Regions from separate parts of the Micromonospora sp. WMMD1274 genome, predicted to be linked through region 1. Evidence: riboswitches for the same ligand, from Rfam matches in the RefSeq annotation. Region 1 holds a riboswitch; each other region holds the start of a gene.
What was found. Region 1 has a riboswitch for cyclic di-AMP ahead of ACN27D_RS26020 (C39 family peptidase). Riboswitches for the same ligand answer to the same signal wherever they lie in the genome.

Region 1 (5,949 bases):
TGCGTTCGTGGGGGATCGGCGGTAATTTGTACCCGTGCTTCCGATCGCGCTCACCTGCCCCGTGTGGTGGGTGGCGCGCTGGACCGCCCGGATGCTCGCCAGTCTCGCCGTGGTGGTCGCCTGTTCGTTCGGCGCCGCCACGCTGCCGGCCGGTGTCGCCGCTGCCGCCCCGGCTCCGGCGGTCGCCGCCTCGGCGTACACGGTCACGGGCGCCTCGACCGCCGCGCGGCCGGAGGCCGACCGCGTGGCCGAGCGGCCGGCCTCGCCCGCCGGTGTCCCGGCGCCCGCTCGCCGGGCGACGGTCCCGGCCGTCGCGGAGCCGGTCCCGGCCGGACGGGCCGCCGCGCCGGCCGGCCCACGGGCCCCGCCCGCCCGCTGATCCGCCCACGGGCCCCGCCCGTTCCCGCACCCACCGAACGTCATTCCCGCACCCGCCTCCCGGTGGCCCGCCCGCCCCGGCCGGCCGTGCGGCCCTCCCGCCAGGTCCTTCCCGTGAGGTGCCGACCATGTCGCAGACCGCTCTGTACCACTTCCTCACCTCCGTGCCCGAGGCCGCGGCCATCTGGTCCTTCCTGCTGCTGCTCGCGCTGGGCCTGCTCGCCGCGCTCGTCGCCCGGCCCGAACGCGAGCCCGCGCCGGACGCCGTCCCCGAACCGGCCGACGCCGACGCCGCCCGCCGCGACGACCTGATCCGGTACGCCGAGGAGGTGGCGGTGGCCGCCGCCGGGGCCGCCCAGACGGCCCGCCGCCGCCGTGAGCGGTGGCTGGCCGCGCAGGACGAGGCGGAACTGGCCTGGACCGCGTACGACGAGGCGGACGCCGCCGCCCGCCGCCTGGCCGGCGCCGCCGCGCTGGCCGCGCCGCGTACACCGCGAACCCCGGCCGAGTACGCGGCCCGGGAGCGCTGGCTGCACCACGCCGCCATGACGGCGCACTGGCGGGGCGACCTGACCGCCCGTCAGCTCGCCGACGTGCTGGCGGGTCGCAACGGGTGGGATCCGCGCCGGCACCCGGCCGAGCAGGAGATCGTGCTGGCGCGCACGGTCCGGGACGGTCGCCGGGCCGGATGGGAGAGCGCCGCCGAGCGGGAGCGGTCGGCGTGGCGGGACGCGGAACTGGCGGCCGAGGCCGCCCGGACGCTCGCCGCCGAGGCGTACGCCGCCACCGTGGCGCTGCGGCCCGCCCCGGCGTACCGGAGCGCGACAGCAAGCGCCCAGCCGGTGCCCGCGACGGTCCGCAACGCCCGGTGGCGCCCGGCCCGGGTCGGCTGAGACGACCGTCTCGACCGAATCGTTACCCGCAACGTGGTGAGCCCGGTCACCCGGGCCGCCGAAACGGGCGTCCGGCGCGGAACAGGTCATCGAGTCGCGCAATTGCCGGGCCGGTGCTGGCCATCTGTCCGCTTTCCGCCGCCGGGTGCCGTCGAAACTGCTTGTCCCATTGAGCGAAGTCAGTAACCGGGTGTTCCGAAATCCGTTACCGCGGATCACGTTTACGCAGGTGGGAGCGCTTGGCATGGGACATACCCACCGGTAGTGTCGGCGCGTCCGATGCGGTAATCGATTGCCGACGGCGACGCCGCACCGACCCGCCTAATCGTGTTCCACGAACCGGGGACCCATGAGCACCATCGGGGTGAATCCGCGAGCCACGGCCCGCGGTAGGGCGTACTTCCCGCCCGAATCCGTCAGCTAACCCGGTCGGCGGCCACGGAAGGAGTACCCCTCTTGCCCACCCCTCGATCGTCCCCCCGCCTCCACGGCACCGCGGTGCCCGCGCTCGCCTGACGCGCGACCGGCAACCGCCCCCTGGGCGCCCGGCATCACGGGCGTTCCCGATCCCCCGGCCATCCGGCCCCGCCAGCACGTGTGAGTTCCTCCGCGTGCCGGGCCGGCGTGCGCCGCTCACGCCCCGTGGAGGATTTCGTGAAGCACCACCTGAAGCGTCAGCTGCGACGGATCGTCACCGAGCGCCCGTACCAGATCATCGCCGGATCGGCCGCCGCGCTCGTGCTGGCCGCCGGCGCCGGCACCGTCGCCACCGCCGGTGACGACGCCCCGGTCCAGGAGAACACCGCGGCGGTCGCCGATCTCGGCGCCGCCCGTCTCGGCGAGCAGCCCGCCAGCCGCGGCGAGGCCCGCATCGCCGTCCCGCCGGCGTCGCCCAGCGCCTCCGCCGCGCCCAGCGCGTCGCCGAGCGCCTCCCCGTCGAAGAAGGCCACAGCCGACCCGGACACCACGCCCAAGGCCAAGCCGAAGCCGCCGTCGAGCAAGTCGCTCGACTACGACTACCAGGCGCAGATCAACTACTTCTACTGCGGTCCGGCCGCCGTGCGCAACGCGCTCAGCGCCGCCGGCATCGAACGCAGCCAGGACGCGCTCGCCGGCCCGCTCGGCACCACCGAGATGGGCACCAACTCGGCCGAGGACACCACCCGGGTGCTCAACCAGCAGGTCAAGGGCAACCCGTACCGGACCCGCATGATCCCCGGCACCGCCACCCCGGCCCAGATGGACCGGCTCCAGGCCGACGTGGTCGAGGCGATCAGCAACGGCCGCGCGGTCGTCGCGAACGTGGCCGGCACCGCCACCGACACCAACGGCGGCTGGCACTCGTTCCCGGGCGGCCACTACGTCGCGGTGGTCGGCTACAAGAACGACGGCCGGACGGTACGGATCGCCGACTCGGCCGACCCGTCGCTGCCGTCGTACTGGGTCACCACGATCGACCTGGCGAACTGGGTCTCCACCCGCGGCTACTCCGCCTGAGCAGTCCCACAGCCCGAAGGCCGGCACCCCCACCCCGGGGGTGCCGGCCTTCCCCGTCCCACCCCGCCCGGCCCCGCTGATCTTGCAGTTGCGGCCCCGTCACAACGGGCAAGCCGGGCGTCCCGTGGGCCGAAACCGCAAGATCGACGGGATGGCGGGCGACGAGGCTGGCCGGGGTTCGGTCTCGCGTGTGCGGGGCGGGCGGTGGCAGACTGCGCCAATGGGCGATGCGACGGGGAAGCGGCACCTGATTCTCCTGCACGGCATGGGTGCCACCGGCGAGGTGTGGCTGCCCTGGGCGCCGCTGCTGGAGCGCCGCTGGCCCGGCCGCTGGCTCGCCCCCGACCTGGCGGGACACGGCTGGTCGCCGCCGCTGCACGGCTACTCGTTCGAGGCCCTGGCCCAGCGCGTCGTCGACGGGCTCGGCCCGGTCCGGCTCGGCTCCACCGACCGGCTGGTGCTGCTCGGGCACTCGCTCGGCGGGGTGGTGGCGCTGGCGCTCGCGGCCCGGCAGCGAGGGCTTCCGGTCGACGCGATGGTCGGGCTCGGCATCAAGGCGGTCTGGTCCCCGGCCGAACTGGCCAAGTCGGCGGAGCTGGCCGCCCGGCCGGTCACCTGGTTCGCCACCCGTGACGAGGCGGCCCGCCGCTACCTGCGGGTCTCCGGGCTCGCCGGGCTGTTCGCACCGGACCATCCGGTGGTGGAGGCGGGGCTGCGCCGGGTGGACGGTCGCTGGCGGCTCGCGATGGACCCGGCCGCGTTCGCCGTCGGGGAACCCCGGCTGCCGTCCCTGCTGGCCGCCACCGGTGTGCCGGTGCTGCTGGCCCGTGGCGAGCTGGACCCGATGGTGACCGACGCGCAGCTCAAGGAGCTGGGCGCGCCCGTGGCGACGCTGCCCGGGCTGGGCCACAACGCGCACGTCGAGGACCCGGAGGCGGTGCTCGCCCTGCTCGACCCGTACCTCTGAGCGGGCCTACACCCCGGCGCGCGGCGCCGGGACCGCCCAGTCGGGTTCCAGTTCGCGGCGGGCGGCGGTGAGGAACGCCTCGGCGTACCCGTCGGCGGGGAAGTCGCCCAGGTAGCGGGTCCGGGCCGCCCAGCGCTGCGCCGCCTTCGGGTCGGCGTCGAGCAGGTCGGTGAGCACCTCGTCCACGTTGGACATGTCACGCCGCAGCACGTAGCCGGACGCCGCCAGCGGGAACCGCTCGACGAAGTGCTCGCCGTCGGCGCCGGTGTCGGTGACCGCGTACGGCTTGCCGGAGTAGAGCCAGTCGGAGATCACCCCGGAGACGTCGGAGACCAGCGCGTCGGCGCGGTTGACGCACTCGGTGAGCGTCAGCTCGCGGCTCGCGGCGGCGCCGAACAGGTGCGGCCGGCCGGTCTTCGCCCGGTCGGCGGCGAGCAGTTCGGTGAGGCGGGCGAGCTGGCGGGCCGAGGCCGGGTTCTTGTCGGTGTAGGGGTGGGCGCGCAGGATCACCGCGGCGCCCCTGTCGATCAGCCGGCGGATCAACGTCTCGGCCACCGGCAGCGAGCAGTAGTTGGCGTCGGCGTGGTGCCCGGTCCAGGTCGGGGTGTAGAGGACGGTGGGGTGCGCCGACGGAGTGACCGGCTCCCGGCGTACCTCGATGGCCTCGACCTGGGGGCGGCCGACCACGACGAACTTGTCGGCGGGGATCTCCACGCCGGCGCGGGCGTACCTGTCGATCGCGGCCTGCCCGGCCACGAAGATCTTGTCGAAGATGGCCGAGACCGGGTTGGCGCTGGGGGCCTTGTCGCTGTCGCCGTGGTGCAGCTGCACGTGGGTGAGCTGGTTGAACCGGATCACGTGGGCGTTCTTCGCGCCGTGGTTGACGTAGAACGCCACCCGCAGGCTCGGCACCAGCGCCTCGTCGAGCGCCTTCAGCGTGGGGCAGAGGACGACCGGGGCGCGGGTGGCGGCGGCCACCGCGGGCAGGAGCTCCGGTTCGCGCAGCACCACCACGAACGGGCGGCCGATTCGCTCCAGGTACGGCAGCCACATGGTGACCTGGTACTCGGAGCCGGGCGGGGCGGAGAAGTGCAGCACGAACTCGGGCTGGTGGCGGCGCAGCGCGCGGCCGACCGGGCCACCTCCGGCGGGCGGGCGGAACCGGCGCCGGGCCAGGTCCAGCGCGACCGCCCCGCAGCCGGCGCCGACCAGCAGCGCGGCGACGAGCGCCGTCCAGGCGGGCAGCGCCAGGGCGGCGGCGAGCGCCACCACGGCGAGCAGCACCAGCAGCGCGTCGCCGAGCCGGGCGGCGACGACCGGTGTCCACGTGCGGACCGGAAGGTTCGCCGCCCGGATCTCCAGCGCGCCGGCCTGCCGCAGCGGCCCGACCAGCAGCACCAGCCCGAGCAGGACCAGCGCGGTGGCGGCCAGCGCCGGGTCGAAGCCGTCGTCGAGCCGCCGCGCGTAGCCGACGAGGATGCCGGCGGCGACGAGCACCGTCTCGGCGAGACCGTCGGCGGACGGCCGGACCCGGCGCTCCCAGGCGGTCGCGGCGAGCGCCGCGACGGCCAGGGCCAGGCCCCAGCCGGTCGCCCCGGTGAGCGCCACGACGAGGAAGGCCAGCACCGCCAGCCCGGTGGTCAGCACCCGGGCGAGCAGCTTGCGGACCAGGTCACCACGCATCTGGTACGTCCCGTCGGGTTCAGGCGTCGGCGGACAGCTCGGACCGGTGCGGGCCCGGCTGGGCCGGCACGGCGGCGACCTGCTCGCCGGGGGACCGGCGCACGTCGACCACCTGGCCGGTCAGGTCGGAGATCAGCACGTCCAGGGACGCCTGCGCGACCGCCTCGGAGGAGAGCAGCGTGTGCTCCGGCTCCTCGCCGAACGCCCGCGTCCGCATCGGGGTCGCGGTGCGTTCCGGGTTGACGCAGTTGACGCGTACGCCGAACTCGGCCCACTCGTCGGCGAGCGCCTGGGTCAGGTTGACCAGCGCGGCCTTGGTGGCCGAGTAGAGCGCGTAGCGGGCCCGGCCCCGGGTGTACGAGCTGGACGTGTAGAGCAGCAGCTGGCCCTTGGTCTGCTGCAGGTACGGCAGCGACTGGCGCGCGATGGTGACCGGGCCGACGAAGTTGACGTGCAGGAGACGGTCCATCGTCTCCGAGTCCATCTCGGCCAGCGCGCCCTTCTCCAGGATGCCGGCGGTGACCACCACGT
Region 2 (5,949 bases), 1.8 Mb from region 1:
CGATCGCCAGTTCGATCAGGTTCGGCGCGGTGGGCAGCGCCTTTCCCGTGGCAGTCATCGCGGCACCTCCGGCGCTCAACTGTGCCCGTGCCCCGGGGTGCCGTGTCCGGCGTCCGGGGTCGGTGCGGTGGTGGATGCCGGCGCGGCGGGCGCGGGCGCGGTCCGGTCGCCGGCCAGGACGGTGAACTCGGCGGTGTGCACCGCGTCGCCGTGCCGGAAGTCCAGGTAGAGACGGTACGCCCCGGCGGAGGGCACCTCGGCCGCGAACGTGATCGCCGGACCGGCGGGGGTGCGCCCGTCGCCGGGCATCCCCTCCGGGTGCACGTGCAGGTACGCCAGGTCGCCCTGCCGCAGCGCCACCAGGTGCCCGTACGCGCCGAGGTAGGGCTGAAGGTCGGTGACCGGCCGCCCGTCGCGGCTGACGGAGAGCGTGAGCCGGCTGGTGCGGCCCGGCTCCGGCGTTCCGGCCAGGGTGACCGTGTAGCCGTCGACTGTGGTGCTGGTCACCGGCGCCGGCAGCGGCCGGGCGGTCAGCTCGCCGGGGACCGTGACGTCCAGGCCGAGGGTCAGGGGCTCGCCGCCCTCGGGGGTGAAGTCGGCGAAGGCCCGCCAGACGCCGGGGCCTCCGAGCGGCGAGGCGACCCGCCAGGTGCCGTCGCCGGTCATCTCCGGGTGGACGTGCCGGAACCCGGACAGGTCCCGGCGGGCGACGATCAGGTGCATGCGCTTGTCGTGGGCCACCTCGAAGCGGGTGACCGGCGCGCCGTCCGGGCCGGTGATCCGGAAGGCGAACTGCCCGGCCGGGGCGGTGGCGGGCTGGAACGTGTAGCCGCGTTCGGAGACGAGCAGCCCGCCGGGCAGGTGCGCGGAGGGGCCGCTCTCGTCACCGTGGCCGGTGTCGCCGGCCCCGTGGTCGCTGTCGCTGTCGTCGTGGCGGGTCTCGGCGGCCGGGGCGACGGGATCGGCCAGGTTGCCGATCCCGTACGCCGCGCCGAACACCGCCACGAGGCCGAGGGCGAAGCCGCTGAGCTTCGTCGCCGTGTTCATGGTGTCTCCTCGGTTTCTACGGGTCGTCGGACCCGTCACGCACCGACGAGGTCGTAGCCGGCCTCGTCGACCGCCGCGCGGACCGCGTCCGCGTCCAGCGGGTCCTGACTGGTGACGGTGACCCGGCCGCTGGCCAGGTCGACCTGGACGTCGGTGACGCCCGGCAGCGCGCTCAGCTCGGTGCTCACCGAGTTGACGCAGTGCCCGCAGGTCATGCCGCTCACCTGGTAGGTGGTCTCCATCTCGCCCTCCGATCTGATACCCCCCAGGGGTACGTTCGGAACGTTAGCATACCCCCGAGGGGTACGCTATCCTCGGTTTCATGACCGCGCCGTCCAGCCCGACCCGGGGCTACACCGCCAGCAAGGACCAACTCCTCGCCCGGCTCCGCCGGATCGAGGGCCAGGTCCGTGGCATCGAGAAGATGGTCGAGGACGACCGATACTGCATCGACGTGCTGACCCAGATCTCGGCCATCCAGGCGGCGCTGGACAAGGTCGGCCTGGGCCTGCTCGACGGCCACGCCCGGCACTGCATGCACGAGGGCGCCGCCGAGGGCCGGGCCGACGAGATGGCCACCGAGATGATGGCCGCCGTCGGCCGCCTGATGAAGCGCGGCTGAGCGGGACCTCCGGCCCTCGTAGCGGGGCACATCGACCCGCGCCGACGCGGTCGTGCCGGTCGTACCGTCGAAGTGGCGGGCAGGCCGGCCCGGCGGACCCGCGGCGACGGACGGAGGGCGGCCCGATGATGTGGCAGAGCCCGATGATGGGCTGGATGTGGATCTGGTCCCTGCTGGTGCTCGCGGTGCTGGCGGGGCTCGTCTGGGCGGCCGTGCGGTGGACCGGCCCGCAGTACCTGGGCCCGACGACGGCCCGGCGCATCCTGGACGAGCGGTACGCCCGCGGCGAGATCGACGAGGACGAGTACCGGCGACGCCGGGCCGGCCTGGGCTGATCCGCGCGGAGCGCGCGTCACGGTCACGGTGCCCGGAAGCGCCCGGCCGGGTTGCCTACCATGGCCGGGCGACGACCCGGACGTGGTCGACACGTCCACGCCGGCCGGGTGACCAGACCGGTCCGGCGGACCAGGCGTCGCCGCGACCGTTGGGAGAGACGCCATGGGTGCCGACCACACCCACCCCGCACCCGCCGCGCCGCCGGGCGTACGACGGCTGCTCGTCGCCGTGGTGGTGCCGCTGTTCGTGATCACCGTGATCGCGGCGCTGGTGCTCTGGCCCCGGCAGGACCGGGAGCCGGTCGGCGGCGCGGACGTCCCCCGCTACCACGGCACCGTGACCCGGGTGGTCACCGAACCCTGCCCGCCGACCCCGGAGTCCCCGGACGGCGCAGGTGGCCCCTGTGGCACGGTGACGGCGACCGTCGAGCAGGGCCCGGACGCGGGCCGGCAGGTCGAGACGCCGATCCCGGCCGGGCCGGGCGCACCCCGGGTCGCGGTCGGCGACGAGGTCGTCCTGGTCGAGCTGACCGACCCGGCCGACCCGGCGGTGAAGTCCTACAACATCGCCGAACACCAGCGCGGCACGCCACTGATCTGGCTGATGGTGCTCTTCGCCGCCGCGATCGTGGCGTTCGGCCGCTGGCGCGGTCTCGCCGCGCTCGGCGGCCTGGTGGCCAGCTTCGCCATCCTGCTCGGCTTCGTGCTGCCGGGCATCGGCGCCGGCCAGCCTCCGCTGCTGGTGGCGATCGTGGGCGCCGCGTTGATCATGTTCGTGGTGCTCTACCTGACCCACGGCGTCACCGCGCAGACGTCGGTGGCGGTGCTCGGCACGCTCGGCAGCCTGGTGGTCACCGGCGTGCTCGGCCTGCTCGCCACGTCCGCCACCCACCTGACCGGATTCGGCAGCGAGGACGCCACCACGCTGTCCATGTTCCAGGGCGACGTGGACCTGCACGGCCTGCTGCTGGCCGGCATCATCATCGGCTCGCTGGGCGTGCTGGACGACGTCACGGTCACCCAGGCGGCCACCGTCACCGAACTGGCGCACGCCAACCCCGGCCTGTCCCGGCGGCAGCTCTACCGGGCGGCGACCCGGGTCGGCCGGGCGCACATCGCGTCCACCGTCAACACCATCGTGCTGGCGTACGCGGGCGCCTCGCTGCCGCTGCTGCTCCTGCTGGTCGCCGACTCCCGCCCGGTGAGCGAGATCCTCACGAGCGAGTTCCTCGCCCAGGAGATCGTCCGCAGCGCGGTGGCCACGCTCGGCCTGATCGCCGCCGTACCGCTGACGACCGGACTGGCCGCGGTCGTGACCACCGCCGGACGGCGCTCGCGCGGCGCGGAGCCGGCGCCACCCGCGGCCCGGCCGCCGGCCGGACGGGACGACGCGCTGGAGGCGCTCGGCGGCGGGAAGAGTACGGAGGCCGCATGGTGACACTCCGCAGCGTGACCATCGATTTCAAACGCGACGCTGGTCACGGTGCGCCACGGCGAAATCTCGCTATTGGTCGGCTTCCGGACGTAGATCCTCAGGAGTGCTGTCAGGTAACCTCGCTGCCGGTCACCGCCGAAGGCGCGCACCGGCGCCAGCGGTGCCGCCGCCCAATCGCCCGCGGGCGAGCCGGGGAACCAGGTACATGGGGTGAATCCGCGACAGCGGTAGGGGCCACTTCCGTCCCGAACCCGTCAGCTAACCCGGTCGGCGGCCGACGGAAGGGAACACTGTGACGGCACCCCTGCGCCGCTGGCTGACACCCGTGGTGGCCGTGCTGACCTCGCTGGCAGTGCTGGCCGGGCCGACTCCGGCGACCGCGGCACCCACCGCGGCGGCCCCCGGCACCCCCTCGGGCCACGAGGAGGACGGCGAACCGCCGCTCATCACCGAGGCGATCGACGCCGCCAACCGGAACTTCCTCCAGGCCAAGGCGAAGCTCGCCAAGTCGCAGGACCGCCAGCGGCGGCTGGCGGCCGAGGTGAAGACGGCACAGGCCGAGCTGGATGCGCTCAGCCCGCAGGTCAACCAGCTCGCCGCCCAGTCCTACCGGACCGGCCGGATGGGCGCGATGGCGATGCTGCTGGAGAGCAACTCGCCCGACTCGTTCGTCCGCCGCGTCAACGCCCTGGACGAGCTGAACCTCCTCAACGCGCAGCGCCTGGCCGCCATCAACGCGGTCAAGACCCGCGCCGAGCAGGCCAAGATCGCGCTCGACGCCGAGGTGCGCGAGCAGGAGAAGCAGAAGAACGCGATGGAGCGCGAGAAGGTGCAGGCCGAGCGCGCGCTGAAGCTCGTCGGCGGTCTCGGCTTCACCGGCGGCCTGGTCTCCGCCACCTCACCGGTCGCCAAGATCGCCCCCGGCCGCACGGCCGACGGCGGCTGGAAGGCCGAGTCGTGCAGCGAGGACGACCCGACCACGTCGGGCTGCGTCACCCCGCGCACGCTGCACGCGTACAAGGAGGTCCGCCGCGCGGGCTTCAAGCGCTTCGTGGGCTGCTACCGGCCCGGCGGGCCGTGGGAGCACCCCAAGGGCAAGGCGTGCGACTGGTCGCTCCAGAACAGCGGCTTCGCGCCCTGGCACAACAACGACACCCGCCGGTACGGCAACGAGGTCGCCGCGTTCCTCATCCGCAACGCCGACCGGCTGGGCATCTACTACGTCATCTGGAACCGGCAGATCTGGTTCCCGGCCACCGGCTGGAGTTCGTACAGCGGACCGTCGAACCACACCGACCACGTCCACATGTCGCTGCTCTGACCCGGACACGGTGAAAGGGGCCGCCCTCGGGCGGCCCCTTTTCGTCTTCCCGACGGCTCAGCCGGCCAGCGCCGGATCGGCGGGCGCCGCCGGAGCGGGCAGCGGGGCCGGGGACTGCGCCACGGTCCGCACCTCGCCGCCGGCGAGCCGGTACGACATGCCCACCACCGTGCACCGCCCGGCCGCCACCCGCTCGGCCAGCACGGCGGAGCGGGCCAGCAGCGTCTCGACGGTCTGCGCGATGTGCACGTCGATGATGCCGTCGAGGTCGTCGACGCCCTGGCGGGAGGCGCGCAGCAGGCTGGGCGAGACCGCGTCCACCACCGCGCCCAGGTGCCCGACCAGGGCGGAACCGGTCCGGAACCCCTCCCGGGCGGCCTGGACCGCGCCGCACGAGTCGTGCCCGAGCACCACCACGAGCGGCGTGCCGAGCACGGTGACCGCGTACTCGACGCTGCCGAGCACCTCCGGCCCGGCGGTGTGCCCGGCCGTACGCACCACGAAGAGGTCACCGAGACCACGGTCGAAGATGATCTCGGCGGCGAGCCGTGAGTCGGAGCAGCCGACGATCACCGCGAAGGGATGCTGGCCGTCGGCGACAGCCGCGCGGTGCCCGGCGTCCTGATTCGGATGCTGCGGGGCACCGGTGACGAACCGGTGGTTACCGGCACGCAGTTCGGTCAGTGCCTGCTCCGGGGTGCTCGGCGTCATGTCCCTCACCTCGTCTACCTGGGGAACTACCGGGCCGAACGGCCTCGCGACCCACGGTCACACGCACCTCGGGGCCCGTCAAGATTCGTGATACGCATTTCATACTTTCCCGTTGCCACCCGCCTCGGCCCGCGCCGATTCGGCCGGTGGCGGCGGTGGCCATAGCATGACCACCATGGCGACCACACCAGTTGAGGACGGGAGCCGCCGTAACTGGACCTTCCTCACCAACCACGGCCACGTGCTGCTCGCGATCGCGCGCAACCCCACCGCCCGGCTGCGCGACGTGGCCGACGAGGTGGGCGTGACCGAACGGGCGGCCCAGGCCATCGTCGCCGACCTGGAGGCCGGGGGTTACCTGCGGCGTACGCGGGTGGGACGGCGCAACGAGTACACGATCAACCCGAAGGGCCGCTTCCGGCACCCGGCCGAGGCCGACCAGCAGGTCGGCGCCCTGCTGGCCCTCTTCGCCGCCGAG
Region 3 (5,949 bases), 4.2 Mb from region 1:
CGAGGCCGAGCGGGAGGGCTACCGGCTGGCCCGGGTCGGCAACTTCGGCGCGCTGGTCGAGCGGGACGCGATGGTCTTCCACGCCGCCCAGCGCCGGCACGTGCTGGACGCCGAGCACGAGGGACTGGTGTTCGGCCGGCTGGACCTGCGGACCGGGCAGGTGCTGCACGTCGGCCGCCTCGGTGTGCGGGGCGTGGACGCGGAGACGCTGGTGGTGGACTGGCGGGCGCCCGCCGCCGCCGCGTTCTACCAGGCCACGCCCGCCGAGCCGCGCGGCGTGGTGCGCCGGCGCACGATCCAGTCCGCCTCGGAGAAGGTCACCCGGATCGAGGACGACCTGCTGGACCCGGAGGCCGCGCCGCCGGACATGGCGGTGGTCGGTGACGGGGCGCTGCTGGCCACGCTGTCCCGGGCCACCGGCCGGGGCATGCGGGACATCGTCGCCACCATCCAGCGCGAGCAGGACGAGGCGATCCGCTCCCCCGGCAACGGCGTCACGATCGTCTCCGGCGGCCCGGGCACCGGCAAGACGGCGGTGGCGCTGCACCGGGCCGCGTACCTGCTCTACTCCGACCGGGCCCGGTACGCCGGCGGCGGCATCCTGGTGGTCGGCCCGTCCGGCGTGTTCGTCGAGTACATCGCCTCGGTGCTGCCCTCGCTGGGCGAGGAGACCGCCACGCTGCACTCGCTCGGCTCGCTGTTCCCCGGCCTGTCCGCGTCCCGGACCGACCCGCCGGACGTGGCGGCGGTGAAGGGGTCGCTGCGGATGCGCCGGGTGCTGGAACGCGCGGTACGCGACGCGGTGCCGGACTCCCCCGCCGAGCTGCGCCTGCTCTACCGGGGCGAGCTGCTGCGCCTGGAGCGCCCCGCGCTGGACGCGATCCGGGACCGGACGCTGGCCCGGGGCGCGCGCCGCAACGAGGTGCGCCGGGCGGCGTTCGACGCGGTGCTCGCCGCGCTCTACGCGCAGGCCCGCACGCTGCGTGTGGGCCGGTTGCCGGAGCAGCCCGCGTTCGAGGACGAGATCATCGAGCGGCCGGAGTTCCGCGAGTTCCTCAAGGCGTGGTGGCCCCGGCTGCACCCGCGGCACGTGCTGGACTGGCTGGCCCGCCCGGACCGGCTGCGCCGCTACGCCGGGGGGATCCTGTCCTCGGCGGAGATCCGGTTGCTCGGCGACGCGTACCGGAGCCTCGCGACCGAGGGGCTGACGGTGGCCGACATCGCGCTGCTGGACGAGCTGGACGCGCTGCTCGGCAAGCCGGTGCAGCGGGCCCGGCCCAAGCGCGACCCGTACCAGCTCGCCGGTGGCGTGCGCGAGCTGAGCACGTACGCCGACCGGCAGCGTGCCGCCCGCGCGGCGGCGCGGGAGCGTCCGGACGACTACCGCGACTACGCGCACGTGGTGGTGGACGAGTCGCAGGACGTCTCGCCGATGCAGTGGCGGATGGTCGGCCGGCGGGGGCGGCTGGCGTCCTGGACCGTGGTCGGCGACCCGGCGCAGACCGCCTGGACCGGCGACCCGCAGGAGCTGGACCGGGCCCGTGACCAGGCGCTGGGCCGGCGCAAGCGGCACCGCTACGAGCTGACCACCAACTACCGCAACTCGGCGGAGATCTTCGCGGTGGCGGCGGCGGAGATCCGCCGCCTCTACCCGGACCTGCCGCTGCCCGCCGCGGTCCGGTCCACGGGTGTGGCGCCGGTCGAGCGCACGGTGCCCGCCGCCGACCTGCCGGCGGCCACCGTCGAGGCGGCCGAGGCGCTGCTCGCGCAGGTGGAGGGCACCGTCGGCGTGATCACGCCGGTGCCGCGCCGGGACGAGGTGGCGGGCTGGCTGGGCGGGCTCGGCGCGGGCCGCCTCCAGGTCGTCACCAGCCTTCAGGCCAAGGGCATGGAGTACGACGGCGTGGTGCTGGTGGCGCCGGGTGAGATCCGGGCCGATCCCGGCTCGGGCGTCCGCACGCTCTACGTGGCGCTGTCCCGGGCGACCCAGCGCCTCACCACGCTCGACCCGGTGGGGTGACCGGCCCCGCCGCCACCCACAGTTCACTTGCATACATAGCGATGTGAACATACATTGGGCCGGGCCGGTACGCGGCAGGGAGGGTGTTGGCGTGGGCGCAGGTCATGACCACAGCGGTGCGGTGGCCAACGCGGCACACCGCCACCGGGGCCGCCTCTGGGCCGCGTTCGCGCTGCTCGCCGCCCTGATGGTGGTCGAGGCGGTGGCCGCCTTCACCACCGGCTCGCTGGCGCTGCTCTCCGACGCCGGGCACATGTTCACCGACGTGCTCGGCATCGGCATGGCCCTCGCGGCGATCACCGCCACCCGCCGGGCCGGCACCGACCCGCAGCGCACGTTCGGGCTCTACCGGCTGGAGGTGCTCGCCGCCCTCGCCAACGCCGTGCTGCTCGGCGCCGTCGCCATCTACGTCCTGGTCGAGGCGGTACGCCGCTTCGGCGAGCCGCCGGAGGTGCTGGCCGGCCCGATGCTGGTGGTGGCGGTGCTCGGCCTGCTCGCCAACATCGTCGCGTTCGCGCTGCTGCGCGCCGGGGCGAAGGAGAGCATCAACCTGCGCGGGGCGTACCTGGAGGTGCTCGGCGACCTGCTCGGCTCGCTCGGCGTGATCGCCGCCGCCCTGGTCATCGCGGTGACCGACTGGTGGTGGGCGGACCCGCTGGTCGCCGTCGGGATCGGCCTGTTCATCCTGCCGCGCACCTGGCGGCTCGGCCGGGCCGCGCTGCGCATCCTGGTGCAGGCCGCGCCGGAACACCTCCAGGTGACCGCCGTGCACGACCGGCTGGCCGCCGTACCCGGCGTGGCCGAGGTGCACGACCTGCACGTCTGGACGCTCACCTCGGGCATGGAGGTGGCCTCGGCGCACCTGACCACCGACCCGGGCGTGGACCCGGCCGGCGTGCTGGCCGCCGCGCGGGCCGCCCTGCACGAGGACTTCTCCATCGATCACGCCACGTTGCAGGTCGAACCCGGAGCGTCGGCCGGAGTGTGCGGACAGACCGAGTGGTGATTAGGACACACTTAAATCACTGTGGCTAATGTAGTCTTATGCCGGTTTTGCCCCGCCTAGTGGCACTGCTCCACGGAGCCGTGCCCGGGCAGCGCCGGTAGTCTCGGTCGCGGCCGCACCCGCGGGCGCCACCGGCCCCGGTGGGGCGGCCGTCGCCTAATCGTCCGCAGGGACGAGCCGGGGAACCACGTACGTGGGGTGCATCCGCGTCAGCGGTAGGGATCTTCCGTCCCGAACCCGTCAGCTAACCCGGTCGGCGCTGACGGAAGGACGTGTGAATGCCCCCAGTGGCACCTGTACGACGGACGGCCGCCCGGTTGGCGGCCCTGCTCGTCGCGACGCTGACCCTCGGCGTCGCGACCGTTCCGGCCTCCCCCGCCTCGGCGGCGCCCGCGACCGGCCTGCTCGCCGCCGCGCCCGGCGACGACGAGGGCGGCACGCCCGAACTGCGCGCCCAGCTCGACGCGGCCAGCAAGGGCTGGCTGGAGGCGAAGGCCGCGCTCAACCGGTCGGTGAACCGGCAGAAGCAACTCAACGAACAACTCAAGACGGTCGGCGCCGAACTGGCCGTCCGGGACGCCAAGGTCGGCGAGATCGCCGCCGTGGCGTACCGCAACGGCCGCCTGGGCACCGCCGGGGCGCTGCTCGGCAGCAGCAGCCCGGAGGGCTTCATGGACCGGGCCGCCGCGCTGGAGCAGGTCGCCGCGCACGAGGACCGTACGCTGCGCGACCTGATCGCGACCCGGGACGAGGCCACCCGCACCCGCACCGAGCTCGACGGCGAGATCCGCGAGCAGCGCAAGCAGGTGGCGGTGATGGGCAAGCGCAAGGAGCAGGCCGAGCGTGCCCTCGAGGTGGCGAACGACCGGGCCTCGCGCAGCAGCAGCGGCGGTGGCAGCGTCCAGGGCACCTCCAGCAAGAACGCGAAGCCCGCGCCGCGCAACTCGGACGGCTCCTGGCCGTCGGAGTCGTGCAGCGTCAACGACCCGACCCCGGCGAACGGCTGCATCACCCCACGCACGCTGCACGCGCTGCAACAGGCCAAGGCGGCGGGCTTCACCCGGTACGTCTCCTGCCACCGGCCCAGCGGCTCGGGTGAGCACCCGAAGGGGCGCGCCTGCGACTTCGCCGCGCAGAAGAGCGGCTTCGGCGGCGTGGCCACCGGCGGCGACCGGACGTACGGCAACAACCTGGCCGCGTACTTCGTGCGCAACGCCGACCCGCTCGCCGTGCTCTACGTGATCTGGTTCAAGCAGATCTGGCTGCCCAGCAGCGGGTGGAAGTCGTACAGCGGCGGCAACGGCGACCCGTCCAGCGACCACACCAACCACGTGCACCTGTCGGTGTACTGAGCGCGCCCTGGAGGGCGGCCGGATCAGGCCGGCCGGCCCTCCAGGGTCGCTCCGAGACGCGCCGCCAGGCCCAGGTGAGCCGCCCGGGCCTGGCGGAACGCGTACCCGAACAGCGGTGCCGGTGCGGTGAGCGTGATCTCCACGTCGATGCGTACCGTGCCGTCGGGCTCGTCGCGCAGGCGGGTGTGGTTGCGTACCGTCGTGGCGGGCTGCTGCCGCGCCACGGTGACCACCTCGTCCTCGCCGGCGATCAACACGTCCGCCTGGTACGTGACCGGGAAGTGCAGCGGGCCGAGTTGCAGCCGGTCGGTGATCGCGTAGCTGGCCAGCGCGCCCGGCCGGGCCGGCAGCTTCCGGACCCGGACGATCAGCGGATGCAGCTCGCCCTGGCGACTCAGGTCACCCAGTAGCGCCACCGCCTCGGCCCGGGTGCACCGGGCCTGCACGGTGTAGCTGAAGCTGTCGCTGCTCTGCAAGCGGGCCCCCTCGCCGTCGTGCGTCGCGACGATCGTCCCGTACCGACGCCGGACTGGCAACGGGTAGAAGGTCCCCTGGCAGCAGGGGGTGTGAACGGCGCTCAGGCGCCGGGCAGCACCTCGGGGGTGTCGTCGGCGAACCACGGCTCGGGCGCGCCGAACAGGCCGAGCAGGCCGGTCACCCAGAGCTGCCGGTGCACGAACCGGCTCGGCTCGGTGACCACCAGCTTGACGCCGCTGACCTCGCAGGTCTGGAAGCCCGCGACCATGGCGCTGATGCCGACCGAGTCGATGAACGTGACGAGCCGCATGTTCAGCTCGATCCGCGAGGGGCGGCCCTTCGCGAGCACTTCGGCGATCGCTTCCCGCACCTCGTACGCGGTGTCGACGTCGATCTCCCCACGGGGCGCGATCTGGACGACACCACCCGGCCGCACCGACTTCACGATCGACAGGCTCACGCGAGCACCTCCACTCGCCCATGACGGGCGCCTCATCAGTACGCGGGCCGCGACCGAGCGTATTCCTCCGACGGCCCGGTCGCCACCCCCCGGGATGAGCAATTCGCGAACTGGGCACACCTGGGCGTACCCAATCCGGACCTCCGGGTTCCAGTTTCCCCTTCAAGGTGGGCCGCGGCCAACCCTGCGGCCGGGCGGGCCCGGCCGATCCGCCGACCAGGGTAGCGGGCGCACGCACGTCCCGTGGGCACCGGTCCCGGCGCGTTCGGGTGGTTCGTCCCGTTCGCTGCCCGGGCCGCCCGTGACCCGGGCATGGTTTGCCGGGCGTGCCGGTGGGGCACTGCCCGAGACAGTGAACCCGCCGGATGGACACCGGAGTCCGAAGTGGCCGCCGGCCTTCGGCACCCGAGGAGGTAGAACGATGTTCGGATCCAACCTGCTGGACCGCCGGGGCAAGGCCGAGCGGGTCGCCGACCAGGCGTGGCAGCACCTGCTCTCCGCCGTCGGTTCCGCCGGTGACAGCGTGCGCGACGCCACCCATACCGCCCGCCGCAGCTCCTCCGGCCTGGCCGACGACGCCACCGACCTGGTCGGCTCCGCCGCCGAGGAGGCACGCCGCCGGGCCGGTCTCGCG

Region 2: another riboswitch for cyclic di-AMP. It lies ahead of ACN27D_RS17410 (coiled-coil domain-containing protein); the one in region 1 lies ahead of ACN27D_RS26020 (C39 family peptidase).
Region 3: another riboswitch for cyclic di-AMP. It lies ahead of ACN27D_RS05340 (coiled-coil domain-containing protein); the one in region 1 lies ahead of ACN27D_RS26020 (C39 family peptidase).

Annotation. Positions count from the first base shown of each region.
Region 1 is NZ_JBMHMG010000001.1:5,479,928-5,485,876, forward strand. It holds gene ACN27D_RS26010 (hypothetical protein) at 35-379, shown strand; gene ACN27D_RS26015 (hypothetical protein) at 507-1,271, shown strand; cyclic di-AMP (ydaO/yuaA leader) riboswitch at 1,580-1,721, shown strand; gene ACN27D_RS26020 (C39 family peptidase) at 1,926-2,768, shown strand; gene ACN27D_RS26025 (alpha/beta fold hydrolase) at 2,989-3,735, shown strand; gene ACN27D_RS26030 (CDP-glycerol glycerophosphotransferase family protein) at 3,742-5,418, opposite strand; gene ACN27D_RS26035 (bifunctional cytidylyltransferase/SDR family oxidoreductase) at 5,438-5,949, opposite strand, start outside.
Region 2 is NZ_JBMHMG010000001.1:3,684,475-3,690,423, reverse strand. It holds gene ACN27D_RS17440 (heavy metal translocating P-type ATPase) at 1-58, opposite strand, end outside; gene ACN27D_RS17435 (hypothetical protein) at 76-1,047, opposite strand; gene ACN27D_RS17430 (heavy-metal-associated domain-containing protein) at 1,083-1,289, opposite strand; gene ACN27D_RS17425 (metal-sensitive transcriptional regulator) at 1,370-1,669, shown strand; gene ACN27D_RS17420 (SHOCT domain-containing protein) at 1,825-2,004, shown strand; gene ACN27D_RS17415 (YibE/F family protein) at 2,168-3,442, shown strand; cyclic di-AMP (ydaO/yuaA leader) riboswitch at 3,597-3,727, shown strand; gene ACN27D_RS17410 (coiled-coil domain-containing protein) at 3,732-4,760, shown strand; gene ACN27D_RS17405 (carbonic anhydrase) at 4,818-5,471, opposite strand; gene ACN27D_RS17400 (helix-turn-helix transcriptional regulator) at 5,638-5,949, shown strand, end outside.
Region 3 is NZ_JBMHMG010000001.1:1,252,605-1,258,553, forward strand. It holds gene ACN27D_RS05330 (HelD family protein) at 1-2,020, shown strand, start outside; gene ACN27D_RS05335 (cation diffusion facilitator family transporter) at 2,112-3,026, shown strand; cyclic di-AMP (ydaO/yuaA leader) riboswitch at 3,170-3,300, shown strand; gene ACN27D_RS05340 (coiled-coil domain-containing protein) at 3,305-4,378, shown strand; gene ACN27D_RS05345 (SRPBCC family protein) at 4,402-4,914, opposite strand; gene ACN27D_RS05350 (STAS domain-containing protein) at 4,956-5,315, opposite strand; gene ACN27D_RS05355 (hypothetical protein) at 5,737-5,949, shown strand, end outside.